One region of the Erwinia sp. HDF1-3R genome, then DNA from elsewhere that is predicted to be linked to it. Evidence: predicted binding sites of a transcription regulator. Region 1 holds the regulator's gene; each other region holds the start of a gene.
What was found. The regulator Fur, encoded in region 1, represses iron uptake genes when iron is present. The targets are predictions, from matches to a motif close to ATAATAATGAGAACNACTATCAA.

Region 1 (7,305 bases):
TCCGTCTGCACTCAGCCCGGAAGTGAGCTTTGGCGATGTCACGGTCAATATCGCCGATCGCCGGGTTACGCGGAACCAGCAGGATTTACACCTGACGCCGACTGAGTTTCGCCTGCTGGTGAGCCTGCTCAATCACGCCGGTAAAGTGATGACGCAGCGTCAGCTGCTGAATCAGGTATGGGGTCCGAATGCCGTGGAGCACAGTCATTATCTGCGCATCTATATGGGGCATTTACGCCAGAAGCTGGAAGCCGACCCGGCCAGGCCGCGCTATCTGATCACCGAAACCGGCATAGGCTACCGTTTTATGCCCTGAACGAAAAAAAGGCGCTACGAATAGCGCCTTTTTTGCGGTTCCACCCTGAATAATCAGGCGTTTTTCAGCACTTCACTGACAATCTCTACCGCTTCTTTTTCGATCTTCTCGCGATGCTCGGCACCGAGGAAGCTTTCACAGTAGATTTTGTACGCATCTTCCGTACCGGAAGGACGCGCAGCGAACCAGCCGTTCTCCGTCATCACTTTCAGACCACCAATTGACGCACCGTTGCCCGGCGCTGCCGTCAGGCGGGCGGTGATCGGGTCACCGGCCAGCGTATCGGCACTGACCATTTCAGGAGAAAGCTTCGACAGCGCCGCTTTTTGCGCCGACGTGGCGGATGCCTGCAGGCGATTGTAGCTGGGTGCGCCAAACCGCTGTGCCAGCTCATCGTAATGCTGCTGCGGGTTTTTACCGGTTACCGCGGTAATTTCTGCCGCCAGCAGGCACATGATGATGCCGTCTTTATCCGTTGACCACGGCGTACCGTCAAAGCGCAGGAAGGAGGCCCCTGCACTCTCTTCGCCGCCGAAGCCAAAGCTGCCGTCAAACAGTCCGTCGACGAACCATTTGAAGCCGACCGGTACTTCTACCAGCCTGCGGCCAATATCATTGACGACGCGGTCGATCATCGCGCTGGAGACCAGCGTTTTGCCGACGGCCACATCGCTACCCCACTGAGGACGATGCTGAAACAGGTAATTAATAGCAACGGCCAGATAGTGGTTCGGATTCATCAGCCCGGCAGGGGTAACAATGCCGTGGCGGTCATAATCAGGATCGTTAGCAAACGCCAGATCGAACTTATCCCGCAGCGCCAGCAGGCCAGCCATCGCGCTTTCAGACGAGCAATCCATGCGGATCACGCCATCTTTGTCGAGATGCATAAAACGGAAAGTCTGATCCACTGAATCATTCACGATGGTCAGATCCAGCTTGTAGAACTCGGCAATACGCTGCCAGTAAGCGATACCGGAGCCGCCCAGCGGGTCGACGCCAATTTTCAGGCCTGCTTTCTGAATGGCCGGGATATCAATGATCTGTGCCAGACCTTCGATATAGGGCTGAATAAGGTCTTTTTCCTGCAGGTGCCCACTGGCCCATGCTTCATCCAGTGCGATACGCTTCACGCCTTTCAGTCCGTCCTGAATCAGCGCGTTGGCGCGGTCCTCAACGACTTTGGTAACGTTGGTATCGGCCGGTCCACCGTTCGGTGGATTGTATTTGATACCCCCATCTTCCGGCGGATTGTGTGACGGCGTAATCACGATACCATCAGCCTGTGCGCCACCCGCTTTATTGTGCTCAAGAATGGCGTTAGAGATTGCAGGGGTTGGCGTATAACCATTATCCAGCTGCACGATAACGTCCACACCGTTAGCCGCCAGCACTTCCAGTACGGAAATGATTGCGGGTTCAGACAGCGCGTGGGTATCTTTCCCTACGTAGCAGGGACCGGTGATGCCATTCTTTGTACGCTCTTCAGCAATCGCCTGCGCAATCGCCAGAATATGCGTTTCGTTGAAGCTCTGACGCCCTGCACTGCCGCGATGGCCTGAGGTACCAAATTTCACCGCATGTTCCGCATTACCCGGATTGGGTTGCAGGACATAATACTGTGAAGTCAATTGTGCAACGTTAATCAAATCGCTCTGCTGGGCCGGCTGCCCGGCACGGGGGTGATTAGCCATGGGCGCTTCTCCCTGATTATCAGGTTATCAGTTAGAGGGTGCCGCAAACTTTGTCGATCAGCTCCGCCGGGAACTGCATCGACTGCATGATATGTTCAATCATGCTGCGTTTACGACCTGTGTTAGTGTTGGTGATCACCCAATACGGCGTGCCCGGAATATGCTGCGGCTTGGTATGGGTGCCGTTCTGTACCAGGGTTTGTTGATTACCCGCAAAGTAGACGCGCGTACGACCGAGCAGTGACTCGGTGCCTGTAGCAAATGCTTTGGGATCAAGACTGTACAGCGTCGAAAGAATCAGCATAAAGCGATTTACCGCTTTTTTCTGATCGGCATACTCATCGGACAGCAGCAGCTCACGTACGGCACGGACGCGATCCTGAGGACGCGATTGTACTTCCGCAGGTGCAGCACTTTTCGCCATCGCTGGCGGCGTTGCTGCGCCCTTTGGCAGCGGCTGACCGGCTGAGAATTTAAGCATACGCCGTAAAATGTCAGAGGCACTTTCACCAATATGCTGAGTGTGGCTGGCGATATAACGGTACAGCTCTTCGTCGACTTCGATAGTTTTCATCATGATCCAGTACGATTATTGCTTATAAGAGCCGCCCGGTGCCGTGTTACAGGGTTCGGTTACGCAGCACGGTTCACAGACCAGCTCTAACATGTGGATTATAAAGTTAAATCCTGCCAGGGTGTAGCGCCAGACCCCAATACAGGCAAAAGTCAGACTATGCCGCAAAAAGGTGGCCTGGAAGCCGTTTATCGTTTCGGCAGAAAAATGTGGATCCATGATACCCTAACCCCTCGTTTCAACTGTAAGAACTTTGCTATGAAATTGAATGCCCGCTTGCAAACCGAACAATCCGCTGCCGCGAATCTGCCCACCGTACTGATCCACGGCCTGTTTGGCAGCCTGGATAACCTTGGCGTACTGGCCAGAGAGCTGAAGGCGACGCGTCCGGTGGTCCAGATTGACGTACGCAATCATGGCCTTTCCCCGCGATCGGATGAGATGAGCTATCCGGCGATGGCGCAGGACGTGCTGGAGACGCTTGATGAGCTGGGGATCGCGCGTTTTGACCTTGTAGGTCATTCGATGGGCGGAAAAATCGCCATGGCACTGACGGCGGCCGCGCCGGAGCGGGCTGGCAAGCTGGTGGTAATTGATATTGCGCCCGTCGCTTACCCTGAACGCCATCATGACGCCATTTTTGCCGCACTGAACGCGGTGATGGCAGCGGGAATAACCACCCGCAGCGAAGCCGCCGCGCTGATGCGCCAGACAATAGAGGAAGAAGGGGTGATTCAGTTTCTGCTGAAGTCCTTTCACGAGGGGAGCTGGCGCTTTAACGTCAGGGCGCTGGAGGCCCGGTACCCAGAGATCATCGACTGGCAGCCGATCCCCGCCTGGCCGCATCCGGCGCTTTTTATCCGCGGCGAACGCTCAGCCTACCTTGACGACAGGTGGCGTGACGCCCTGCTGGCGCAGTTCCCCCAGGCACGCGCACATGTGATTGCCGGTGCCGGACACTGGGTACATGCAGAGAAACCTGATGCGGTTCTGCGCGCAATTAGCCGTTTTTATGCGCGTTAGAAACAAATGCTCCCTCAAATTGTTAAATCGTTGTCGTCTCGACTTTCACTGGGGTATGATGGCGCGCTAAAATTTTGTCGCGGGTGAAAATCCCTTTGGCAACATGGCTCAATCCATCAGAACTCCAGCCTTCAGTACCACGATTCTATGGCAAAAGAAAACACGGACCGCACCACGATCGATCTCTTTGCAGACGAACGCCGTCCGGGACGACCTAAAACTAATCCGCTGACGCGTGATGAGCAGCTGCGCATCAACAAACGCAATCAGCTTAAGCGTGATAAAGTGCGCGGGCTTAAGCGCGTCGAGCTGAAAATCAATAGCGATGCGGTTGATGCCCTTAATCACCTTGCTGACCAGCGTAATATGAGCCGCAGCGAGCTGATTGAAGAGATGGTGATGGCGCAGTTAGCCAGCCAGAACCCCTGAAGCGGTGGTTATCTCGCAGTAAGGGACAGCTGAGGGCACAGCACAATGCGACAAAAGCAGGAGGATTACTCGTTTATCCCCCTGTGGCTGTCTGCTATCATTGCCGTTATCTTTTTTAAGTTAGCCATCTCATATCATTAAGTTTCAAGAGGTTATTAAACTCATGGCAATCGTAGGCATTTTCTTTGGCAGCGATACGGGCAATACCGAAAATCTTGCAAAAGTGATTCAAAAGCAGCTTGGCACAGACGTTGCTGACGTTCACGATATCGCTAAAAGCAGCAAAGAAGATCTTGAAGCCTTTGATATTTTGCTGCTGGGTATTCCCACCTGGTACTATGGCGAAGCGCAGTGCGACTGGGACGACTTCTTTCCGACCCTGGAAGAGATCGACTTCAACGGCAAGCTGGTGGCGCTGTTTGGCTGTGGCGATCAGGAAGATTATGCCGAGTACTTCTGCGATGCCATGGGCACCATCCGCGACATCATTGAGCCCAGGGGCGCGGTGATTGTCGGGCACTGGCCAACGGCGGGTTACCATTTCGAGGCCTCTAAAGGGCTGGCGGATGACAACCATTTCCTCGGTCTGGCCATCGACGAAGACCGTCAGCCTGAGTTGACCCAGCAACGTACCGAGCAATGGGTTAAACAGATTTTTGACGAGCTGCAGCTGAAAGAGATTCTTGAAGCCTGAGTGCAGCGGCCTGATGTGGGCGTTGTCTCATATCGGGCCAGTGGTTTTACCTGTAGAAGTAATAGGTACATCTTTGTAATTTTCATCTGCAAATCTGTAAAATATCGCCATCGGTCACCTCACTTATTCAGCGTTCCTCGCTCAACGAGCGATAAGAGTGCTGAGCAAAATGTTAATCCCGTTTTTATTGGGCGTTTGCTTTCCTGGACGTATCGGGTTCTCAACTTTACATCCCACAGCGGTTGCGCATCCCACTCGTGGTTTCCATTTTGAAGTATCAGTTCTATAATGAGACGCACCTAGCTTTCTGCGTCGACCGATGTTTAAGGCTTTTCAGCCACTTAGTGACTAGCAAAGTAACAGGACAATATCCGCATGACTGACAACAATACCGCATTAAAGAAGGCCGGCCTGAAAGTCACGCTTCCCCGACTGAAAATTCTGGAAGTGCTTCAGGTACCAGAGAGCCATCACGTCAGTGCGGAAGATTTATATAAACGCCTGATTGATATGGGCGAAGAGATTGGGCTGGCAACGGTCTACCGCGTACTCAACCAGTTTGATGATGCCGGGATTGTAACGCGTCATAACTTTGAAGGCGGCAAGTCCGTATTCGAACTGACTCAGCAGCAGCATCACGACCACCTGATCTGTCTGGACTGCGGAAAAGTGATTGAATTCAGCGATGAGTCTATCGAGACACGTCAGCGTGATATCGCTACCCGCCACGGTATTAAACTCAGCAACCACAGTCTTTATCTTTACGGCCACTGCACCACAGGTGACTGCCGTGAAGACGAAACGCTTCACGACAAATAATCTTCCGCGTTGCTCAACATAAAAAACCGGTGATCACCACCGGCTTTTTTTTACGCTTTTTTCAGACTTCCTCCACCCTGCTGTAGCGTTTGCCGTCGGCGCTGACCGCGCGCACCAGGACGTTGCCCTCCTCAACCTGCGGTTTGGCCGTGGCCTCATAGCGCTGCCAGCTTTTGCCTGCATCAACGCTGTACTCAATGGCGATGCCAGGCAGCGCGATATTCGCCTCCAGCATTCCGCCAATAATACGCGCGCCCGGTACCGGGATGCGGTACTCAATTCCCCGGCGATCCAGCTTCGACAGCTCGCGTTGACCCAGCAGGTTGGCAAAACGCTGCCACTCTTTCAGCTGAGTCTTACTATCGACAAAATGCGTCTCGCCCCGGGTAAAGGCTTTTCCTGGCTGGTAATCCTGCTCCCAGCCCGCGCGGTGCCATGCTCGCTCCGCCACGGCCAGCAGACGCGGAAACATCATATATTCCATCTGTCCGTCAGTGCGTACCGTCTCGCTCCACAGCTGGGCAGAGAGTCCGGTTGCACCAGGCCAGGGCTTGTCGGATTTAGCCGTAAAGGTTTTCCCGTCGCGATCAAACGACATTTCTGCATTCTGCGGCAGGTTATCCGGCACAAAGCTGAACATTTTGCGCTCGTCGCTGAAACGGGTTCCCCAATAGTAACCCCGCTCAAGCGGATTCACTTCATTGGGGAAATCGAGATAGACGTAGTCCGGGTTGGAGACGATCACCTCGTAGCCCTTGTTGGCCCAGTCGTTAGCGCTGTCATACCCTCCCCAGTAAAGCGTATCCCAGAAATTCACCGCCACACGCTTCGTGGCGAAGGCACCCGCATTTTCAGCATCCTTCAGGCCGTCCTGCCACGCCTGCATTTTCTCTATGCCGTGCGCATTGACCTGCCTGCTAACTTCCCGCGCAAAATAGCTCGGGAGGTGATCAAGGTCAGTTATTTTTCCCGCTTTGATCATCGCCTGACAGACGGAGGATTTTGCCTAGGGTTTATCTTCCTTGCGCATATCCAGCCTGCCTTTACCTTCTTCGGGCTTCTTCTCATCGGTATAGCCTGCGCCAAGACGAATATTTTTCGCTTCATCACCGCCAAAATGCCAGGCCTTCATTGGCTTTCCCGCCGCCAGATGCATCGCCTGGATTTCACTAATCACCTTGTCGGTAAAGCGCAGCGAGGATGTCAGGCAGGGATTGAGATAGCTGGTACGATCGTAAAGCTGGACGGAGGTGGTATTGGAGTCGTCGGTGGGATCCACCAGCCGGTATGCCTCCGCGTCGGCCTGTTTCCCCCCGGCCATCAGGCGGGCATAGCGTGCCTCCATCGACACCACCGCCGCCCGGGCATGCGCAGGCATATCAATTTCCGGGATCACCTCAATACCCCGGGCCCCTGCGTATTTGACGATATCAATATAGTCCTGGCGGCTGAAATGCCCGGAGCCGTTATTATTACTGAAAGGCCCCGATCCCAGCTGTGGCAGCAGGCAGGTTTTCTCGCTGAGATCGTGGCAGCGCTTACTACCTACATCGGTCAGCTCTGGCAAACCGGGGATCTCAATACGCCAGGCTTCATCGTCAGAAAGATGGAAGTGAAAGACGTTCAGCTTCCAGGCCGCCATCTGATCCAGCAGCCGTAAAATCGCCTCTTTGCTATGAAAATTACGGGCAACATCGAGGAATACTCCACGATAAGGGAAACGCGGTGCATCGGCTGCTTTCAGCGTCGCAATTTT
Region 2 (7,305 bases), 510 kb from region 1:
GCATGGCTGTCAGCAATATCAGTTGCTTTATGGCTGACGGTGACAGTAATGGGGTAGTCGACCATCGCAGCAACGCTTTTTTTATCCTTTTCTTTAACCGCTTTCTGCAGCTGATTCAGAAACTGATGGTATTGTCCGTGCGAATCAGCTCCCATCAGGGTATCCAGCCGGGCATCTGTTTCTCTATCGCTGCCGGCAAATACCGTGGTGGATACACACAATGTTAACAGAAGAGCAACTGATGATTTTTTAATCATATTATTCCTGTCCGAACGGAGCGGCTTCTTCAAGTCTTCTTTTGTAAAGCGGGGCTAAAATTTTGGGGTTACCTACTTTGCGGCCTTTAGCGTCATGTTTAAAAACATAAATGTACTGTAGCATCTTATCGCGTACCGCTTTCATGTCGCCACGATCGGCCGCTTCCATCACGGCCGACGGATCGGACACGTTGTAAATGAACGAAACCAGTCCGTCAAACTGGGCTTGGGTCAGACGATGGTGGTGTACTTTACGGCGAATATACCGTTCGACTTTATGTACATGCTTTGCCAGCGCCGTGTTTATATCGCTGGCAGTCACGGGCCTTTTCAGCTCTTCGTCGGTACATACGCCAAAATGAGCCAGCGTACCAACCCCCCAGGTACAGTTTCCTGAATGGGGCCCCAAATCGTTGTAATAGCGGTAAACCACGCCTTCGCGTATCCGTAACTGACCATATCCTGCCGTACTGAAAGACAGTGAATCGTTAACGCCTGCCATTAGCCTTTTTATTTCCGTGGGGTATTTTCATAACGAAATTGTACCATTAATGGCTAATAAAATTAATGCGCCATGTCCGAAGGGCGCATTGCTCCTCCTGTCGGATACTGCTGTTAATGCTGGCGTAGAGGTTTGACGCTCAGCGGAACAGTTTCACACGTTAAGGGATTTTTGTTCTATAAATCAAAAAATAATAGATATTTACTTCACTAACGTACGTTTTCGTTCCATTGGCCTTCAGACCCCTTCTCGGGCGCGATCTTAGCGGATGTGAACGGATGTGGGCGGATGTGGGCCACTGATACCCGGGCGTTAACCCGAAAATAAGCTGGCCCTCTTTGGCGTTGAATATCGCCGTCAGCCGCGCTGAGTGTAACCGGATATTACGCTGCCTGCACGGATATCAATTAGCGATATTAATGGTTTTCAGCGCGTCTGGTGGATGCCTCGGCAAAAGCGATACTAATAAGGGTAGTCTGCTAATTGTTAAGTGATTTAGCTTAATTCGTTTAATTGGTGTTAAGTTTATGATGAAAGCTGTTTATGGACTTTCCCTTACATTTCATGGAGGTTTACTGTCGGCTCAGCGGTGGTGCCGCTTCGGTGCATAGGTAATTCTATTAGTTGCGTTTACGGGCATAACGCAACCGTTGTTTAAGCCCCTACACAAGGAAGCTAAAAATGAATCCAATCACCCGTCGCAGTTTTGTCGCATTTGCCGCCGGTGGCACGGTCGCGCTGGCCGCAGGCAAGGTCCATGCTCACGATGGCACCGTCAACGCTCAACCCTGGACCGGTCAGATGGGCGGCAGCGACCCTGGCCCCCAGGATCCCATCCGCCAGGCGGAAAATCCCGATATTGTTAATCCGCCAGCGACCGACAGCGGCACTCTGCCAAATTTGCGCTTCTCCTTTAGCGATTCGCACGTACGCAAAGGGACCGGCGGCTGGACGCGGCAGATAACCGAGCGTGAACTGGGGATATCTAAAAGCATCGCCGGGGTGAATATGCGCCTGAACAGCGGCGGCATCCGCGAACTTCACTGGCATAAGGAAGGCGAGTGGGCCTACATGCTCTACGGCAAAGCGCGTATTACCGCTCTGGACACCGAGGGTCACTGGTTTGTGGACGATGTCGGCGTGGGCGATCTGTGGTATTTCCCCCCCGGCGTTCCCCATTCTATTCAGGGGCTGGGCCCGGACGGCTGTGAGTTCCTGCTCGCCTTTGACAATGGCGGCTTTGATGAAGACAGCACATTCCTGCTCAGTGACTGGTTTAAGCATGTCCCTCCCGAGGTGCTGGCAAAGAACTTCGGTGTCCCGGTTGAAACGTTCAGCAAGCTGCCGTCCCCTGCGGATGAATACATTTTTGCCGCCCAGGTACCCGGCCCGCTCAGCGGAGATGCCATCGCTGGCGCAACGCGTTCCAGCACCGCGTTCAGTCACCGAATGATGGCGCAGCAGCCCATTACGCTAAAGGGAGGCACGGTACGTATCACCGACTCCTCGGTGTTCAACGTATCGAAAACCATCGCGGCGGCGCTGGTTGAACTGGAACCCGGTGCCATGCGTGAACTCCACTGGCATCCGAATACCGATGAGTGGCAGTACTATCTTGAAGGGGAGGGAAGAATGGGCGTTTTTGCGTCGTCCGGCCAGGCCCGCACCTATGATTTCCGGGCGGGGGATGTTGGGTACGTGCCGTTCGCCATGGGCCACTATGTCGAAAACACCGGCACGAAACCGCTGCGCTTTCTCGAACTGTTCAAAAGCAGCTACTACGCGGATATTTCTCTTAACCAGTGGCTTGCTTCAACCCCACCGGCACTGGTAAAACAGCATCTGCATCTGGACGACACCTTTATGCAGGCGCTGGATAAAACCAAAAAGCCCGTCGTGGAATAGGCTTGCCCACAGGCAGGCGCGCTGCGCGTCTGCCTGAATGCCGGGGCGAATTGCGTCTGCTGATTGTGGGCGCGTATCGTTTCTGCCTCCAGTGTGTCATCCCTCTGTCATCTTTTAGCAGTAGCCTGGCCTGCGGCAAGGTATCCCTCATCTTAAAAAAAGGAACTGCAATGCGCATTCGTTATTCACTGCTGGCTGTTGCCCTGGCGGTCAGCCCGCTGACCCAGGCCAAAACGACAACCCTGACCCTGGACCACCTGCGTGCTATCGCCGATATGACCACCCCCGGCAGCGAAAATACGCAGTTTGTCGCCCTTGAGTCGGCTATCCAGCAATCGCTGATTGGGGCGCTAAAAGGTGACGCCAGCACGCTCACGCGTGACCAGCTTGAAAAGGTAAAGCAGGGCAAAACGCTGGCGGATAAAACGTGGCTGAAGGAAAGCGGTTATGACTTTGCGAAAAAGGAGAATCAGCAGGCGGGCATTGTGCTACTGAGCGCGTTCCCCGCCCTGCCGAAAAGTACCCTCGCCGCCAGCCTGCAAACGGTTGAAGAGGTTAACCTCAACGCAACTGCCAGTTTGCGCCATCAGGCGCTGGTGGATGCAGAAGGGCAGGATCACCTGTTCTTTCTGGCCGATGCGCTGGGACCGAAGCTGGGGCAGGCCTTTCTTTCCGCCTATAAAAAAGGTGAGCTGAATAAGGCGGCTGCGCTTATTAAAGCCAGCGAGGTCAGCACCAGTGCGGCGAAAAAAGAGTTTGGCAATCCGCGTCCGTTTCTGATCCCCGGAAATACCATTCACCTTGTGCCGGATACGGTGATAGTGAAAGACAATAAGCCCTATAGCGCGAGTGAGGGGTCTTATCCCAGCGGGCATACCAATACCGCCTATACCGATGCCCTGCTGTTGGGGGAGATGCTGCCGGAGCGTTTTGTGCCGCTGATGGATCGCGCTGCCCGCTACAGCTATTCCCGAATGGTGCTGGGCGTACATTATCCCATCGATCTGATTGGCTCACGCATGGTGGCCCAGCGCAACGTGGCGCATTATCTTAACGACGCGACGTATCAGGCGCTTTTCGTGCAGGCAAAGCAGCAGCTGCGAAGTGCGCTGGAAAAAGAGTGTGGTACCACGCTTGCGATCTGTGCAAAGCCGGCCGGGGCCGCCGACCCATATACTCAGCCCTCGCTGCGGCAGTTTTACCGTTTCAGCATGACCTGGAACCTGCCACGCGAGCGGGTGAAGCCATCGCCCGTTGTGGTGCCGGCGGGTGCAGAAGTGCTGCTGGAAGGGCCTCTGCCACACCTGAGCGCGGCTCAGCGTCGTCAGCTGATGGTTTCAACGGCGCTGGCTGGCGGCTACCCGCTATCGGGAACCACGCCGGAACAGAACTTCTGGCAGCGGCTTAACCTGCCCGATGCCGTCAGTGCGGCGCAGTAATATCCGGCTTTCTGAAAAACAAAAACCCACGCAAGGTGGGTTTTTACCGCTACCGATACCGCTAACCGGCCGCGCGCAACGGCGCGCCGCAAAAATCAGGCCTGGGGCGCGTTGCTGCTGCTCATTTTCATCAGATCTTTATCGACAAAGAACAGGCCTTCGCCGCTGTCGCTCACCAGCGCCAGCTTGTCCAGAACGGATTTAAACAGCTTCTCTTCTTCGTGCTGCTCGGAGACATACCACTGCAGGAAGTTGAAGGTGGAGTAGTCCTGCGTGGTCATAGCGGCATGGACCAGCTCGTTAATTTTTGAGGTGATCAGCTGCTCATGCTCGTAAGCCTGTTGCAGCACATCATTCAGGGAGTTGAAGGTGACCGGCGGGGCAACGATAGTGCCCAGCACAGGCATGGCACCGGTATCGCTCAGATAGTTGAACAGGCGCTGCATATGCTGCATCTCTTCCACTGAATGGTCGCGCAGGAATGCGGCTGCGCCTTCAAATCCTTTATCGGCTGACCAGGCGCTCATCTGTAAATAGAGGTTGGCAGAATAGAATTCAAGGTTTAACTGATCGTTCAGTTTTGCAGTCATATCGGCAGTCAGCATGGTGGCTCCATTAGCAAAAGAGGGGGTGAATCGGTAACAGGTGAATTGAGCGCATTATGCACGGGTGTTGCCGAAATAAAAACCGTTAGTTTTATTTTTTACCCTTTTTAGGAGTATTGATAACCTTATGATAGTTAACTGATAATTATTATCGCCCAGCTGTGAATAATTCCATTTTGTGAATGGGTCTGATAATTATTCTTATTGCGAACCTGGAGGGGAAATAATATCAGTTACCCATGTCAGCAAAGGGGCAACGGCTTATTTTAAAGGGAGAAAGTGTATTTCCCCCTTCGTCAGCAGGCAGGATCAGGAGGCTGCGATCAGGCGGTCAAGAATCGCCTGAGCCGTAGTGACATCGGTCACCAGCGCGTTAATCATTTTAGCGCGAACGGCACCGATAATCCCGGCAGCCTTCTCCGGCGTGGCCGCGACGCCAATCGACAACGGCGTGTTGCGCAGCTGCTCCGGTGAGGCCGCGATCATCCGCGTTTCCCCCTCCCAGTGCAGTATGTCTCCGCTTTCAGTCACATAGTGGCGCAGGACATCCCCGGCCGCCTGACTGAGCGCCTGTTCGTCCGGCGTCGCCGTGGAGCTTTCCGCCGGATGGTGGGCGTGGGTAAGGCCTACGCCGACAATGGCGACGTCGAGCCTGTCCCACAGTGAAGTAATTTGCTGGACGCCGGGGTCGCGCAGAAACGCGTCACGAAGGGAGGATGAAGAGATATAGGGCGCATGCAGAAAATGCGGCGTCCCACCCATCTGTCCTGCCGCCTGGCGAACAAATTCATTAATTTGAAAATGGGCTTCCGCCTGCTGCATCCCGCCGTTCAGCGCAACCGTCAGCACGCCGGGAAGGCGAGGCAGTCCGGCCAGCGTCACCTCGCGCACGGCACGTCCCCAGCCAATGCCGACCACCGAACCGGCAACCACACCGGCCTGCGTCAGCAAACCGGCCAGCGGCGTACTCAGCGAACCCAGTACGTTAGCGGGCGGCGCATCCACCACGGCGGCGCGCTTCAGGCCCAGCTCCTGAATCAGCCTGGCAGTTAAATCCTCAGATGAGGTCAACTCGATAACCTCAATCCTGACGATCCCCGCTGCTTTTGCCTTCGTCAGCAGGCGCGAAATGGTGGCGGTAGACACCCCCAGCTTCTTAGCAATATCGACCTGTGCCATATCGGACTGATAGTGCAGTTTGGCCACCATATGCATCATCGCTCGCGTGGTCGCGGCGTCTTGTAAAAGAGGTTCTTTCAGCTTGTAATTCCTTTCTGCAATGTATTACACTCCGATCATCGATTGGAGAATTATTGCGCAACCCCTGTGAAATTGCAATGCGCTGAACGGGCTAAACCCTGATGGGACGCCACACGTCAGCATAAGCCCCTCAGGATTGTTGCAGCGTCAAAATGATTAAAGAGGCAGTAAACATGTAGTAAAACCCAAACCATCTAAGGAGTTTTTAATGTCCCACATGTCCACGTCAGAATTAAGAGGGTATCAACAAATCTGCGGCAGCAATGGTGCCATGCTGGTGATCGCCTGCGATCAGCGAGGCGCCATGCGCAGCCTGCTTACCGCCGACCCCGACCAGCAGAAAGCCATTTCCGAACGACAGCTCGGGCGTATCAAAGCCGACATTACGCAGTGTCTGGCCAGTCAGGCGTCGTGCGTACTGGTCGATCCGGTCTGTGCCGTCCCCGACCTGGTGGATCAGGGGATTATTGCTCGCGATACTGCGTTACTGATCGGCCTTGACGCCTCCGGCTGGGATACGACCGCCGCAGGCTACCGGAACTCCCGGCTGGTGGAGGGGATAACGGCACGAAGGGTACGCGAACTGGGAGGCAATGGCGGAAAAATTATGGTGTGGCTACGCGCCGATTGTCCGGACGCGAACGAGCACAATATTGCCCTCCTGCGCCAGTGCATTGAAGATTTTAGTCGTGAAGATCTGCTGCTGGTCGTTGAGTTCCTCACTTATCCGCTTGAAGGTGAAAGCGAGGCTGAGTATAAGAGTCGTATTCCCTCTTTGATCTATGAAGGCACGAAAATTTCGCTGAAATGTGGCGCAAAAGTGCTGAAAATCCCCTACCCTGGATCGGCGCAGGCCTGTGCTGCGATAACCCGTCTTGCCGGAGACGTGCCCTGGGCCGTACTCTCAGCCGGCGTGGATCACAGTACCTTTCTGGGACAGGTAGCCGATGCTATGAGCAATGGCGCTTCCGGCGTAATCGCTGGCAGAGCCTTGTGGAAAGACTGTATTTCGCTGGACAGCAGTGAAACCCGAAATAAGCTGCAAACCGTAGCCGTGCCCCGGCTGAAAGAAATCCAGGCGGTGATTGGCCAGTATTTCCCTGAGAGCGATCACATTCCTGATAATACAAAGGAGCCAGTGAATCATGTCTGAACGGCAGTTGGCGAACGCCCACGACGGCAGCCCGCACAGTAAGCGTGTGGTCATGGTTAACGGTATTCCCGCCTCGGGTAAAAGCAGCATCGCCCGTGCACTTGCCGACGCCACCGGCTGGCCGGTTCTTTCCGTGGACGGTATTAAAGAACCGTTTATGCAGCAGCTGGAAAACGTCGATCGT
Region 3 (7,305 bases), 1.8 Mb from region 1:
GTAGTAATGCAGCACAAATGGCGTGGCAGAAGCCTCAAGCGCTTCGACCATGGCGAAAAGCGGCGTGATACCTATTCCCGCCGCGACAAGGATAGCCTCACCGCCCGCCGCCAGGGGGAAGACGTTTCTCGGCGGGGAGACGGTGACCACCTGTCCGGGCCGCAAACTGTCGTGAATATAGCGGGATCCCCCACGGGAGTGGCTTTCGCGGGCCACGCAGATCACATAGCCTCGCTCGCCGCGCCCTGGGCCGGTCAGCGAATACTGACGGGTAAGGCCGTTATCCAGGTGCAGATCGATATGTGCGCCTGGCTGCCACTCCGGCAGCGGCTGACCGTCTTCTGCGACGAGGTGGACCGCCAGGTTATTGCGTCCCTGACGGATGAGTGCATCGACGACAACCCGTAGCCTGTTCATTATTGCTTCCCCTCAGACCAGAAAGAATTCACCAAACCCCATCTTTTTCAGCCCACGACGGTAGGCAATGGAGCTGCGATCGGCAGGAATATGGGCCTCAAGCGTCAGGTCGAGCGGCAGGCGCTCGGGACGCTGCGTTTCCACCATCAGCCGGTCCTCTTCAAAGACGCGATGATTAAAGGCGTGAACCTCCTCAACGGGAATATGCAGATCGAAATTGCGGGCGATCGGCGCAAACATGCGCGTTTTACGTGCCGAAACCGGCGAGGCGGCGTTCATAATCACCAGCCGCGCTTCGCCAGGGAAATGGATGGTCAGCGTGGCGGTGAAGGGCAGGTGCATCTCAAAGTGCCGCAGCCAGCTAAACCCCTCCGGGGCGCGAAAGTCGGAGCTGGCCGGATAGTTACCCACCGTGCTCCAGTAATCGACCGTAAAACCGTGCGCCGTTTCAACCGGGTTATAGGCTGGCACCACCTGATTGTTGGGGTCGGCAAAGGTGTCGGTATGGATCCATGCAAAGTGCGCCACGTCGAGAAACCCCTCCACCTGCCGCCCGGCAAAACCCTCTACGTCGAACGGTGGGCAGGTGATCTGCTGAAAACCGTCGTCGAGCCAGTGGGGCATCTCCGGTAGTGGGGCCGGGCTGCCCTCTTCGGGCGCCAGGCAGACCCAGATCAGCCCGTAACGCTCTTCCACCGCGTAGGGGGTGAGGTTGAGTTTGGCCGGTATCGGCTGATCGGGGCTGGACGGGATGCGATTACAGCGGCCATTTTCACCAAAGCGCAGCCCGTGATAAGGGCAGATAATTCCCTCCTCGTCACTGAAACCCAGCGTCAGGGGCACGCCACGGTGCGGGCAGACGTCCCTGGCCGCCACAACCTGGCCTTTCACGCGGTAAAGCACCAGCTGCTCATCCAGCAGCACCGCTTTGGTCGGGGCGGCGCTGACGTCGCAGGTGCGCGCGACGGGATGCCAGTGGCGGGCAAGGCGCAGCCAGTCATCTGGCTCAAACGTACAGTGTGCGGGAGGCGTTGGGTTCATAGTGCATTTTCCTGTCGGTGGCTCACAGTATGTCGGCGACGTTGGCTGACGGTGTTATTGTCAGTTCATTCTGTGCGGATAAGGGTGTTGCAATCCATCAGCAAATATTCACTATGGTGTTGCAAAAAAGTTTACAGGAGCGGCTATGAGCCCATTTTCTCGCTTTGCTATCTACTTTGCCGAAGTGGCTAAAAGCGGCAGCCTCAGAAAGGCCGCGGAAAAACTTCACGTTTCCGCTTCGGCGATCAACCGACAGATCCTCCAGGCGGAAGCCGCCTTTGGTACGCCGCTCTTCGAGCGCCTGCCCGAGGGGCTGAGGATGACCACCGCCGGGGAACTGCTGTATGACAATATCCTGCGCTGGCAGCGGGAGTTCCGCGTCACCCGCCAGCGTTTTGACGATATTTTAGGGTTGAAGCGGGGGCATGTGAGCATCGGTATGATTCAGGCGCTTAACGAAGGCTGCATGGCCGATGCCCTGGCGAACATCGCATCAGCCCACCGCGGGCTGAGTCTGGACCTGACGGTAGGTGACAGCCTGACCATCAGCCAGCGTATCCGGCAGTCGGAAATTGATTTTGGGCTGATCCTCGATCCCCAGGGCCAGGGCGGGCTGGAGGTGGTTGCCTTTACCGAGCTGGAGATGGGGGTGGTGATGCTGCCTGACCACCCACTCAAAGACCGCGAGGCGCTTTCCCCCGCCGAGCTGAGCGGCGAAAGGCATATTCTGCCTGGCGAACCGCTGGTGGTGCATGAGCGGGTCCGATCGCTCTATCGCTATCATAACTTCGCGCCTGAAAATGCCATCGTCTGCAATGATATCAGGCTGATAAAATCGCTCATCAAACAAGGCGGTAGCGTCTGCGTTCTCAGCCTGCTGGACGTGCTGGAGGAGGTCAGGCATCGTCAGCTCAGCTTTGTTCCGCTGAAGGGTAAGCATATCAGGCCGCTAACGCTGGCTCTCTGTATTGCCCCTTCACGCCAGCTTTCCCGGGCGGCGCAGATGGCGATAAAAGAGATGGCCGCAGCGATTGAAAATATGGCAGTTTGAGGGGATACACGCAGTTAATTAAATTGATAATGCCAATGATAGTGATTACCATTCGCGAACAAAAAATAACGTTCGCCTGTGTAACTCATCTTATGAAATCACTTTTATTGGTTCGCTCTGCTTTTAATCGCCTCACCGGGACCTCCTGTATGATCGTGCTGACTGCGCTGCCCTGCAGCGGAGTCGCGGTCGCGGAAGAAAACAAAGATCCTACGCTAACCGTTACCGCCGATGCCGCCAGCCAGACCGGCAGCTACGCGGAAGATAGCGCCACCACTGCCACCCGCACGGCTGCACCACGCAGTGAAACGCCGCAGTCCGTTAGCGTGGTCACCCCGCAGGTCATCAGGGACTATCAGGTCAAAAGCGTCAACGACGCGGTTAAGTTTGTCAGCGGCGTCACTCAGGGGAACACCCTTGGCGGCACCGAGGATGGCTTCGTTAAGCGCGGCTTCGGCGCGAACTCCGACGGCTCCATTTTTCTTGACGGCGTACGCAGTAATCAGGGGCTGTCGATGGACGCCACCATCGATCGCGTCGAAGTGTTAAAAGGGTCGGCTTCGCTGCTCTACGGTATTCTTAATCCGGGCGGGGTAATCAACCTGGTCAGTAAAAAACCGCAGTATGAGTGGAACACGCACGTCAGCGGGGAAACCAGCAGCTTTGGCGGGGGGACCGGCGGGGTGGACGTTACCGGCCCGCTGGGAAACGGCTTTGCCTTTCGGCTGATCGCCGAGCGCCAGCGCGAAGATTACTGGCGCAACTTCGGCGTTAATGAACATACGCTAGTCGCGCCCTCACTCAGCTGGTTCGGCGAAAAAGCGTCGTTCAATATCAGCTATGTTGAATATAAATATGACGTGCCCTACGATCGCGGCACCGCGTTTATCAACAAGAAACCGGTCAACGTACCCTATAACCAGCGGCTGGATGACAGCGCCAACCACGCGTGGGGGAAAAATAAGCGGCTGAACGTCAACTACGCCTGGGCACTGGATGATACCTGGGACACCCACCTCAACTATGCCTGGATGCAGCGCCGCTATGACAGTAACGAGGTCAGAGCGACGGCGATTAACACCACCACCGGCATTGTTTCCCGTCGCGCCGACGCCAACCGCGGCTTTAACCACCAGACCACTTATCTGTCCTGGGATATCGGCGGCAGCCCCACCCTGTGGAACAGGCAGCACGATCTGATGCTGGGGGTGGACTATGAGCAGAACGAAACCTACAAAGCCCGCTCGTACCGGGGCAAAGTTTCTAAAACCTTCAATATGTACGATCCGGTCTATGGTGAGGAGCCGGTGCTGAACAGCAGCACCTATGCGGATTCCGTCAGCAACATTCGCACCAACCTCTACAGCCGCTCCCTTTTTGCGAAGGACAGCATTCACCTCACTGATAAGTGGATTGCGGTGCTGGGCGGACGCCTCCAGCGCTACACCCAGACGGCCAGCCATGGCGTTGACAACCCGGTCACCACCCTTAACGATCGCGGCGATGCCTTCTTACCGCAGATGGGGCTGGTCTATAAAGTGCTGCCTGACGTTTCGCTTTACGGCAGCTACAGCCGCTCTTTTACCCCCTCGACCCAGACGGACGATAACGGCAATGTCGCCTCGACCGAGAAAGGTACGACGTGGGAAGTCGGCGCGAAGTGGCAGGCCATGCCTGCGCTGTCTGCCACGCTGGCGCTGTACCGGATTGATGAAAAGGATATGTCGGTGTTTATCAACGGCGTGACGCGTGACATTCCTAAAGCGCGCTCAACCGGGGCAGAGCTTGAGGTCAACGGCGAGCTGGCAGAGGACTGGAACCTGATTGCCACCTACAGCTACGACAAAACCGAGATTGTTGAGGACGGCGTTAATCCTGAAAACGTCGGTAACCGCCTGGTCAACGCGCCGCGCAATATGGGCAGCCTTTATCTCAGCCACGCCATGCGCTTCTCCTGGCTACCGGGGGAACTTCGCGTGGGCGGCGGTGGCCGCTACGTCGGCAGCCGGGCGGGCGATCCTGAGAACAGCTTTACTATGCCGGACTATACCGTGGCCGATGCGTTTATCGCCTGGGACAGCAGGCTGGTGGGTAAACATACCCAGCTCAAGCTGAATATCAACAACCTGTTAAACAAACACTACTACGAGTCCAGCGCGGGTAACCTGCGGGTGATCGAGGGCGAGCCGAGAGTGGTATATGTGCAGGCATCGGTAGATTTCTGATCGCTTTCCGGAGGGCGCAATGAGAAAACGTTTATTTCTGCTGCTGATGCTGATCAGCAGCCTGGCCCAGGCCAAAACCATTACCGATATTTTGCAGCGCAGCGTGGTCATCCCTGACGATCCCCAGCGAATTATTGTGGGGGAAAGTCGGATGATTTATACCCTGGCGCTGGTTGAGGAGGGCAATCCGGCGAAGCGGGTGGTGGGCTGGCCCGGAGACCTGAAAAAGCTGGACAGCCAGAACTGGGCGCGGTACACCGCTGCCTTTCCGGAGATTAACGCCATCCCGGTGATTGGTCAGGCGAATTACGGTCAGATCAGCGTGGAAAAGGCGATCGCCCTGAAGCCAGATCTGGTCATTCTGCCGGTATACGCCAAAAAAGGGAGCAATCACGACGACGTTCAGGCTCAGCTGACCCGTGCGGGTATCCCGGTTATTTATATTGATACGCGCGTTGACCAGCTCGCCAATACCGTCCCCAGCCTGAAGATCCTCGGCCAGGCCCTTAATGACAGCGCAAAGGCCGGGCGCTTTATTGCTTTTTACCAGCAGCATATGCAGCAGATCAGGCAGAGGTTGGATCAGGCGGAGCCAGAACGGCCCGGCGTTATGTTACAGCTGCATATCGGACGGCGGGAAACCTGCTGTACCACGGTCAGCCACGGCAATCTGGCCGATCTCATCACCTATGCCGGGGGAAATAACATTGCGGCAGGGCGGTTTGCCAGCGTCTTCGGGCAGCTCAGCCCGGAGGCGATCGTTACGGCCAATCCGACGCTCTGGCTGGCCACCGGCATGGCGGGGCCGGGACAGAAGAATCAGCTGCAGCTTGGCCCTGACGTTAGCGCCGGGCAGGCAAGGGCAAGTTTTCGTCAGGTGCTGAGCCGCGATCCCGTCGTCTCCCAGCTGTCGGCGGTGCGCAGTGGCAGGACGCTGGCGGTGTGGCACAATTTCTATATGAGTCCCTGGCATCTGCTGGATGTAGAGATCTTCGCGAAATTCTTCCATCCCCAGCTGTTTAGCGATCTGGATCCGCAGCGAACCCTGGATGAAATGAACCGTGACTTTCTGACGGTGCCGCAGACCGGAACCTACTGGACGACCGCGCAGTAACAGACCAAAAAAAACCGCACCTTACTCAGTTGGCAAGCCAACCTTTGGGGTGCAGTCTGTGTTAAGCGCTTATTGCGCTTCGGCGTGGATTACTCGTTGATATTCGGATGCTGGTTGATCAGGTGCTTACGCTTCTCTTCCAGCTCGGCAATCTGCTCGCTGATATCACCGATTTTAGTCTCGATGTTATCGTGATGCTCCTGCAACAGCTCTTTTGCCTCGGCCATATCTGAGGCCGCTGGCGTGGCACCGCGCAGTGGCATATTGGCCGTCTCTTTCATCATGATACCGGTTACCAGGCCCACGATGGCAACAATCATCAGATAATAGGCAGGCATATAGAGGTTGTTGGTCGCTTCAACCAGCCAGGCGGCCAGCGTTGGCGTCAGACCCGCCACCAGAATAGAGATGTTAAAGGCACTGGCTAAGGCGCTGTAACGGATGTGGGTAGGGAACATCGCGGGCAGCGACGAGGCCATCACCCCGGTAAAGCAGTTAAGCACCACCGCCAGAATCAGCAGACCGGCAAAAATCAGCGGCATCACATTGCTGTTAATCAGCATAAAGCAGGGAATGGACAGACACAGCAGGGCGATACTACCGATGATCACGAAGGGACGACGACCAAATTTATCGCTCATCAGGCCCATAATCGGTTGAATAAACAGCATACCAATCATAATGGCAATGATGATCAGCACCCCGTGATCTTCAGAGTAGTGAAGATTGTGGGTGAGGTAGCTTGGCATGTACGTCAGCAGCATGTAATAGGTGACGTTGGTCGAAAGCACCAGACCGATACAGGCCAGCAGGCTTTTCCAGTGTTTGGTCGCAATCTCTTTAAACGAAACTTTAGGACCGTCAGCCAGCCCTTCACGATCGCCCTGCTCAAGCTTTTCAACGTGCTGCTGGAAGGCCGGTGTTTCTTCCAGCGCGCTACGCAGGTAAAGCCCGACAAGACCCAGCGGCAGGGCGACGAAGAACGGCACGCGCCAGCCCCACTCCAGAAACCTTGCTTCGCCAATAACCGTTGATATCAGCACGACGAGGCCGGCACCCAGCACAAATCCTACAATTGAGCCGAAGTCCAGCCAGCTGCCCATAAAGCCGCGCTTGCGGTCCGGGGAGTATTCGGCAACGAAAATGGATGCACCGGTGTATTCGCCCCCGACGGAAAAGCCCTGAGCCATTTTACACAGCAGCAGCAGAATAGGCGCCCAGATGCCGATGGAGGCATGGGAGGGGATCAGGCCAATACAGAAGGTACTGACCGACATAATAATGATGGTAATGGAAAGGATCTTCTGGCGGCCATATTTGTCACCCAGCCTGCCAAAAAACAGCCCACCCAGTGGACGGATAAGAAAAGGTACCGAGAAGGTCGCCAGTGCGGCAATCATCTGCACGCCCGGATCGGCGCCGGGGAAGAACACCTGACCCAGCGCAAAGGCGACAAA
Region 4 (7,305 bases), 1.2 Mb from region 1:
GCGTTTTTGAAGGTCTAGCGTATCGTTATAGAGCTGGTCAGCATAGGTATCCATGCCTTTGGTGCTGTTGTCGCCGAAAAGCGCCTTCTCCAGACGGTGGAAGCCGGTAAATTTAGGGTCTGCTGCTTTTTTCTCGTAATCGTCTTCGCGGGCGTCAATTCTGCCATCCAGATCGGAGAACAGCTCTGCAATGGGTTCGATGCGCTCATAGTGGCGACGGGTTGGCGCATAGAGCGCCTTCGCTTTCGCCACATCTCCAGCTTTTACCGCATCGGTAAACGCTTTAGTGCCGGTCACCAGCTCGGCGATCTCACGGGTGACATAGGCTTTATAAGAGGCAATCGGCCCGACAAGCTGCATCACATCCGGCTTACCGTCCGAGGGCTTACTGCCCTTCACAATCAGCTTGCCTTTGGCATTGCTCAGCAGGCCGCAGGTCATATCATATTCACCTGCTTCAAGGTTGGCGGTGAGCTTTTGCGTAAAGCCAGGTGCGATGTTCTCGCGCTCTTCGACCACCATTACCCCTTTGAGGATCTCCCACTCCAGTCCTTTCTGGCTGTGGTTCTGAATAATGAACTGGGTCTTACCAGCGTTAACGGTGACGGTCATCGGATCGCACTGTTTGTCGTTAACGGTGATGTGAACCTGAGGAATATCTGCGGCCATCGTCGCACTGGACGCAGAGATCAGGCTAAGGAGCGCAGCGCTCAGCGCATGTTGGCGAATACGGAGTGTCATAGTCAATCCCTGTAAAAAGTGAAGGTGCCCGTGATACGGGCCAGAAAAAAAATCTATCGGGCTGTACGTAATGTTTCGGCCTGCGTACGCACTGGCATAAAGAACAGCAGCAGCGCAGGCAGGAGATAAATCCACCAGACCGCCACTTCACTGACGCTGGGAGATTCCTGATAGCCAAAGACGCCTTCAAGCAGCGTACCGATGAGGCTGCTGGTAGAAAGCTGGTTGCTCATGTTGAATGCAATATCCTGGAAATGATCCCACAGGCCCGCTTCATGGAAAGCGCGAATAGCTCCTGCCGCCAGCCCGGCGGCCACGAACAGAATAAACAGGCTGGTCCATTTGAAGAAAGCGCCCAGGTTGAGGCGTACTCCGCCCCAGTAGATGAGCATTCCCAGCACAACGGCGGTCGCCAGGCCCAGCATGGCCCCCAGCGGCGGAGCGATGCCGACATCCTGCTGGAAAGCTGCCAGCAGGAAGAAGACCGATTCCAGGCCTTCGCGGGCGACTGCGAGGAAGACCATAAATATCAGTGCCCAGCCGCTGCTGTTTCCTTTTTGCAGCGCGTTATCCACCGCCTGTTCCAGTTCGGCTTTTACATTGCGGGAGACTTTACGCATCCAGAATACCATCCATGTGAGGACGAAGACGGCGATGACCGCCACGATGCCTTCAAACATTTCCTGCTGTTTTTGCGGGAATTCACCGGTGGTTTCGTTGATAAAGTAGCCTACGCCCAGGCAGAGCGCAGCGGCAACAAACACCCCGGCCCACATGGCACCAAACCATTGACTTCTTTGAGTACGCTTCAGGTAGCTGGCGATAAGGCTGACAATGAGCGCGGCTTCAAGTCCTTCACGTAACATGATCAGAAAGGGTACAAACATGCAAACGCCCTCAGGTGCGAAAAATAAATTCAGTTCCAGTAAAGAAACGTAAATCGAAACGATACCGATTATCATTATCGTGCAAGAAAAAACAAGAGGCCGTCCGGCTATTTTCACGTTTTGCCTGGAAGCATTGAGTACCAGTGGGTGATATCTCTTATGGCAGTCAGTGAATTTTTCGGATAGTTGTTGTCGGGGTACGATGCCTGACGAGCCGGTGGATAGTCCCAGCGGGTGCCGGGCTGCACTATCTGCTGTGTCGGTGGCTAATCCCAGCGGCTGCCGGGCTGCACTATTTGCTGTGCCGGTGGACAATCCCTGCGGGTGCCGGGCTGCACTATTTACTGTGCCGGTGGATAATCCCTGCGGGTGCCGGGCTGCACTATTTGCTGTGCCGGTGGATAATCCCTGCGGGTGCCGGGCTGCACTATTTGCTGTGCCGGTGGATAATCCCTGCGGGTGCCGGGCGTCCTCGCGCCAGGCTTTGCCTGGTGCCTTTGGCTCCGGCTCCAGGCCGGACGGCCCGGTCGCGAGCGGGCATCCCTGCCCGCCGCTCCCTGAGTGCAGCATCCCTGCTGCCCTCGCCTGGCCTTCCGTCTTCGCCGCAGCGCTGCGGAATGCCCGTCACCCGCAGGGATTATCCACCTCTCAGGCTTCTGGGCCGCTTTGAGTAAACCGTTTATCTGTCCGCGGACTGCTAAGCTGCTTCCAGTAAAACCGTTTATCTGTCCGCGGGCTGCTGAGCTGCTTCCAGTAAAACCGTTTATCTGTCCGCGGGCTGCTGAGCTGCTTCCAGTAAAACCGTTTATCTGTCCGCGGGCTGCTGAGCTGCTCCGGTAAAACCGTTTATCTGTCCGCAGATTTCTGAGCCTATCCCCGTTAAGGTTTGCTCTCGGGCAGGATTCAGCTCACTTTTCGATTTAGTTTTTGGTGCCGCTATTTAGGTCATTTATCTGCACCACGAAAAAACCAGTCACAATAAACTGTGCACTCTCAGTCTTCTGATTTTCTTCATATCCCAACTATTTTGGTCATTGCATATTTCCTGTACGCATTCATACCTGACGAAGAGTTTCCGGGAATCTCCGACACCGCCCTTAACCGCAGCCAGCACAATGCAAAAAGAGCAGGCGGGTGGGGCCCGGTGACAGGCAATCCGCAGCGCTGAGCGTAGAGAGGAAGACCCGGATGGGCCAGCAGGGATGCTGGCACAAGGGCATGCCGGGACAGGGATGTCACGTCATGCCCGGTCCGGAAAGTCGACGAGCGAAGCGAAGGAACCGCGCCACGCGCGGCGCGAGGACCGCCTGGCACCGGGCACCACCCGTTGGCGACGGCACCAGACTTTAGCCAGCCCGGCACCATCCGCTGGCGACACCCCGGACCTTTGCCGTATCAGGCTCCATCCACATATGGCATTCAGGGCCATTACAGCATCAGACACAACCCGCAGGCGACAGCACTGAGCCTTTAGCGCACCGTGCGCAACCCCCAGGCTACGGCCCTGAAGCTTTGGCACGGAGGTTATCTTATTTGCAGAGTTCTCTTTGCTTTAAACCTGCAAAAGAATCGACTGTAACGCCCGAAACCACCCTTAACCGCAGCCAGCACAATGCAAAAAGAGCAGACGGGTGGGGCCCGGTGACAGGCAATCCGCAGCGCTGAGTGGAGAGAGGGAGACCCGGATGGGCCAGCAGGGAGGCTGGCACAAGGGCATGCCGGGACAGGGATGTCCCGTCATACCCGGTCCGGAAAGTCGACGAGCGGAGCGAAGGAACCGCGCCACGCGCGGCGTGAGGACCGCCTGGCACCGGGCACCATCCGTTGGCGACGGCACCAAACGTTTAGCCAGCCGGGCCCCCATTGGCGATTGGCGAATGCAACAGGCCTTTAGCCAGCCGGGCCCCATCCGCTGGCGACACCCCGGATCTTTGCCGTATCAGGCTCCATCCACATATGGCATCCAGGGCCATACAGCATCAGGCACAACCCGCAGGCGACAGCACTGAGCCTTTAGCGCACCGTGCGCAACCCCCAGGCTACGGCCCTGAAGCTTTGGCACGGAGGTTATCTTATTTGCAGAGTTCTCTTTGCTTTAAACCTGCCAAAGAATCGCCTGTAACGCCCGAAACCGCCCTTACCCACAGCCAGTACAAAGCAAAAAGAGCAGACGGGTGGGGCCCGGTGACAGGCAATCCGCAGCGCTGAGCGTAGAGAGGAAGACCCGGATGGGCCAGCAGGGATGCTGGCACAAGGGCATGCCGGGACAGGGATGTCACGTCATGCCCGGTCCGAAAGGTCGACGAGCGAAGCGAAGGCACCGCGCCACGCGCGGCGTGAGGACCGCCAGGCACCGGGCCCCATCCGTTGGCGACAGCACCAGACTTTAGCCAGCCGGGCCCCCATTGGCGATTGGCGAATGCAACAGGCCTTTAGCCAGCCGGGCCCCATCCGCTGGCGACACCCCGGATCTTTGCCGTATCAGGCTCCATCCACATATGGCATCCAGGGCCATACAGCATCAGGCACAACCCGCAGGCGACAGCACTGAGCCTTTAGCGCACCGTGCGCAACCCCCAGGCTACGGCCCTGAAGCTTTGGCACGGAGGTTATCTTATTTGCAGAGTTCTCTTTGCTTTAAACCTGCAAAAGAATCGACTGTAACGCCCGAAACCACCCTTAACCGCAGCCAGCACAATGCAAAAAGAGCAGACGGGTGGGGCCCGGTGACAGGCAATCCGCAGCGCTGAGTGGAGAGAGGGAGACCCGGATGGGCCAGCAGGGAGGCTGGCACAAGGGCATGCCGGGACAGGGATGTCCCGTCATACCCGGTCCGGAAAGTCGACGAGCGGAGCAAAGGAACCGCGCAACGCGCGGCGTGAGGACCGCCTGGCACCGGGCACCATCCGTTGGCGACGGCACCAAACGTTTAGCCAGCCGGGCCCCCATTGGCGATTGGCGAATGCAACAGGCCTTTAGCCAGCCGGGCACCATCCGCTGGCGACACCCCGGATCTTTGCCGTATCAGGCTCCATCCACATATGGCATCCAGGGCCATACAGCATCAGGCACAACCCGCAGGCGACAGCACTGAGCCTTTAGCGCACCGTGCGCAAACCCCAGGCTACGGCCCTGAGGCTTTGGCACGGAGGTTGTCTTATTTGCAGAGTTCTCTTTGCTTTAAACCTGCCAAAGAATCGCCTGTAACCCCGGAAAGCGCCCTTACCTACAGCCAGCACAAAGCAAAAAGAGCAGACGGGTGGGGCCCGGTGACAGGCAATCCGCAGCGCTGAGCGTAGAGAGGAAGACCCGGATGGGCCAGCAGGGATGCTGGCACAAGGGCATGCCGGGACAGGGATGTCCCGTCATGCCCGGTCCGGAAAGTCGACGAGCGGAGCGAAGGAACCGCGCCACGCGCGGCGTGAGGACCGCCTGGCACCGGGCACCATCCGTTGGCGACGGCACCAAACGTTTAGCCAGCCGGGCACCACCCGTAGGCGACGGCACCAGACTTTAGCCAGCCGGGCCCCCATTGGCGATTGGCGACGGCACCAAACGTTTAGCCAGCCGGGCACCACCCGTAGGCGACGGCACCAGACTTTAGCCAGCCGGGCCCCCATTGGCGATTGGCGACGGCACCAGGCACTTAGCGCACTACGCCCCCTCACTTAGTCGGCGCTAAACTCCGCCTCAGCCTGCTCGAAACGCTGCTGTGCCGCCGCCGACGGCTCTGGCCCCAACAGGCTAAACAGCACGATAGCAATAGTGCTAAACAGGAAGCCCGGGATGATCTCATACAGACCCAACCACCCGTACTGCTTCCAGATAAGAACCGTGGCCGCACCGATAATCATTCCCGCCAACGCGCCGTTACGGTTCATCCGCTTCCAGACCAGTGAAAGCAGCACCACCGGACCAAACGCCGCACCGAAGCCCGCCCAGGCGTAGCTCACCAGACCCAGCACGCGGTTCTGTGGGTTGGATGCCAGCGCAATCGCCACCACCGCCACCAGCAGCACCATCATCCGCCCTACCCACACCAGCTCACGCTGGGTCGCACCCTTGCGCAAAAAGCTCTTGTATAAATCTTCGGTTAACGCGCTGGAACACACCAGCAGCTGACAGCTGAGCGTGGACATCACCGCCGCCAGAATAGCGGAAAGTAAAATACCGGCAATCCAGGGGTTAAACAGGATCCTCGCCAGCTCGATGAAAATTCGCTCGCCGTTATCCGCTACGCCCGCTGCCTGTTCAGGATGATTATGGAAGTAAGCAATACCAAAGAATCCTACCGCTACCGCCCCTGCAAGACAGAGCACCATCCATGCCATACCAATACGACGGGCGCTGCGAATGGAGCGGTGAGAATCGGCCGCCATAAAACGCGCCAGAATATGCGGCTGGCCGAAATAGCCCAGCCCCCAGCCTAGCAGCGAAATTACCGCTACAAAATTCAGGTTTTTCAGCATATCCATATTCTCAGCGCTCTGAGCCCGGATAACCGTCAGCGCATCACCCAGCCCGCCAACGGCGGAGATAACGATCACCGGCGTCAGGATCAGCGCAAAAATCATCAGGCTGGCCTGCACCGTATCGGTCCAGCTTACTGCCAGGAACCCACCGACAAAGGTATAGATAATAGTGGCCGCCGCCCCCGCCCATAGCGCGGTTTCGTAACTCATGCCAAAAGTGCTTTCAAACAGGCGCGCCCCAGCCACAATGCCCGACGCGCAATAAATGGTGAAGAATACCAGAATAATCAACGCTGAAATCACCCGCAGCAGCTTACTCTTATCTTCGAACCGGCTGGTGAAGTAGTCAGGTAGCGTCAGCGCGTTATCATGATGTTCTGTCTGGACCCGCAGACGTCCTGCAACAATTTTCCAGTTCAGCCAGGCCCCCAGCGTCAGACCGATGGCAATCCAGCTTTCGGAGATGCCAGAAAGGAAAATGGCACCCGGCAACCCCATCAGCAGCCAGCCGCTCATATCGGATGCTCCGGCAGAGAGCGCCGTAACCACGCTGCCCAAACTTCGACCGCCAAGAATGTAATCGTCAAAGTTTTTAGTTGACCGCCAGGCGATAAAACCAATTAACACCATGCCAAAGATATATACGCAAAAGGTCACCATCATTGGTGTACTTGCTGTCATTGAAATTCTCCATTTATTATTTTAAATGCGCAGTGCTCAAGGTTGCACTGGCGGTGCCACCGGAACGTAGCAGCCCCCTCCTGTCAACCCAGCGCAGGTATCCTGCCGTAAAGGGTGTAAGCGCACAAACGATTTAACACATCAGTTACAGTAACTTCACCCCATGTCACAGACTCAACAATGAAAGGTTGCACCGGATCACAACCCGGCAAGTTGCACCTTAAAAAAGACCTTAAATATCCAGATACTACCTGTAACCACCGTTCTGGCGCGATACTTGCAGCAATATCCATGCCGCTTTTCAAAACAGCGCTTTCATCGCTCAAACAGAGGCGTATTTAACAAGGTTGCACAAAGTTGCAACTTAAGTGATATTGCTCAATATCGTCGTCATTTATCATTTCAAGGAGCTAGAGGCATGGGCACAACTACCATGGGCGTGAAGTTGGATGAAGCCACGCGCGAGCGCATCAGGCTGGCTGCGGGTCAGATTGATCGCACCCCACACTGGCTTATTAAGCAGG

Region 2: a site for Fur is predicted at 4,885-4,907, ahead of ftnA (non-heme ferritin). Genes of this name have one in related genera too.
Region 3: a site for Fur is predicted at 2,545-2,567, ahead of AAGR22_RS20705 (TonB-dependent siderophore receptor). Genes of this name have one in related genera too.
Region 4: a site for Fur is predicted at 1,687-1,709, ahead of efeU (iron uptake transporter permease EfeU). Genes of this name have one in related genera too.

Annotation. Positions count from the first base shown of each region.
Region 1 covers NZ_CP155071.1:1,591,930-1,599,234, reverse strand. Annotated here, with positions in the region: gene kdpE (two-component system response regulator KdpE) at 1-316, shown strand, start outside; gene pgm (phosphoglucomutase (alpha-D-glucose-1,6-bisphosphate-dependent)) at 370-2,010, opposite strand; gene seqA (replication initiation negative regulator SeqA) at 2,042-2,584, opposite strand; gene ybfF (esterase) at 2,843-3,607, shown strand; gene ybfE (LexA regulated protein) at 3,755-4,036, shown strand; gene fldA (flavodoxin FldA) at 4,200-4,730, shown strand; gene fur (ferric iron uptake transcriptional regulator) at 5,106-5,549, shown strand; partial or broken gene AAGR22_RS07355 (beta-N-acetylhexosaminidase) at 5,611-7,305, opposite strand, start outside.
Region 2 covers NZ_CP155071.1:1,086,784-1,094,088, forward strand. Annotated here, with positions in the region: gene AAGR22_RS04860 (hypothetical protein) at 1-257, opposite strand, end outside; gene AAGR22_RS04865 (glycoside hydrolase family protein) at 259-759, opposite strand; gene AAGR22_RS04870 (oxalate decarboxylase family bicupin) at 1,441-2,664, shown strand; gene AAGR22_RS04875 (phosphatase PAP2 family protein) at 2,835-4,103, shown strand; gene ftnA (non-heme ferritin) at 4,199-4,708, opposite strand; gene AAGR22_RS04885 (sugar-binding domain-containing protein) at 5,018-5,917, opposite strand; gene AAGR22_RS04890 (tagatose-bisphosphate aldolase) at 6,177-7,121, shown strand; gene AAGR22_RS04895 (AAA family ATPase) at 7,114-7,305, shown strand, end outside.
Region 3 covers NZ_CP155071.1:4,541,952-4,549,256, reverse strand. Annotated here, with positions in the region: gene AAGR22_RS20720 (PDR/VanB family oxidoreductase) at 1-420, opposite strand, end outside; gene hpxD (molybdenum cofactor-independent xanthine hydroxylase subunit HpxD) at 430-1,458, opposite strand; gene AAGR22_RS20710 (LysR family transcriptional regulator) at 1,604-2,509, shown strand; gene AAGR22_RS20705 (TonB-dependent siderophore receptor) at 2,659-4,734, shown strand; gene AAGR22_RS20700 (ABC transporter substrate-binding protein) at 4,754-5,848, shown strand; gene proP (glycine betaine/L-proline transporter ProP) at 5,938-7,305, opposite strand, start outside.
Region 4 covers NZ_CP155071.1:2,821,340-2,828,644, forward strand. Annotated here, with positions in the region: gene efeO (iron uptake system protein EfeO) at 1-741, opposite strand, end outside; gene efeU (iron uptake transporter permease EfeU) at 795-1,628, opposite strand; gene putP (sodium/proline symporter PutP) at 5,297-6,781, opposite strand; gene putA (trifunctional transcriptional regulator/proline dehydrogenase/L-glutamate gamma-semialdehyde dehydrogenase) at 7,200-7,305, shown strand, end outside.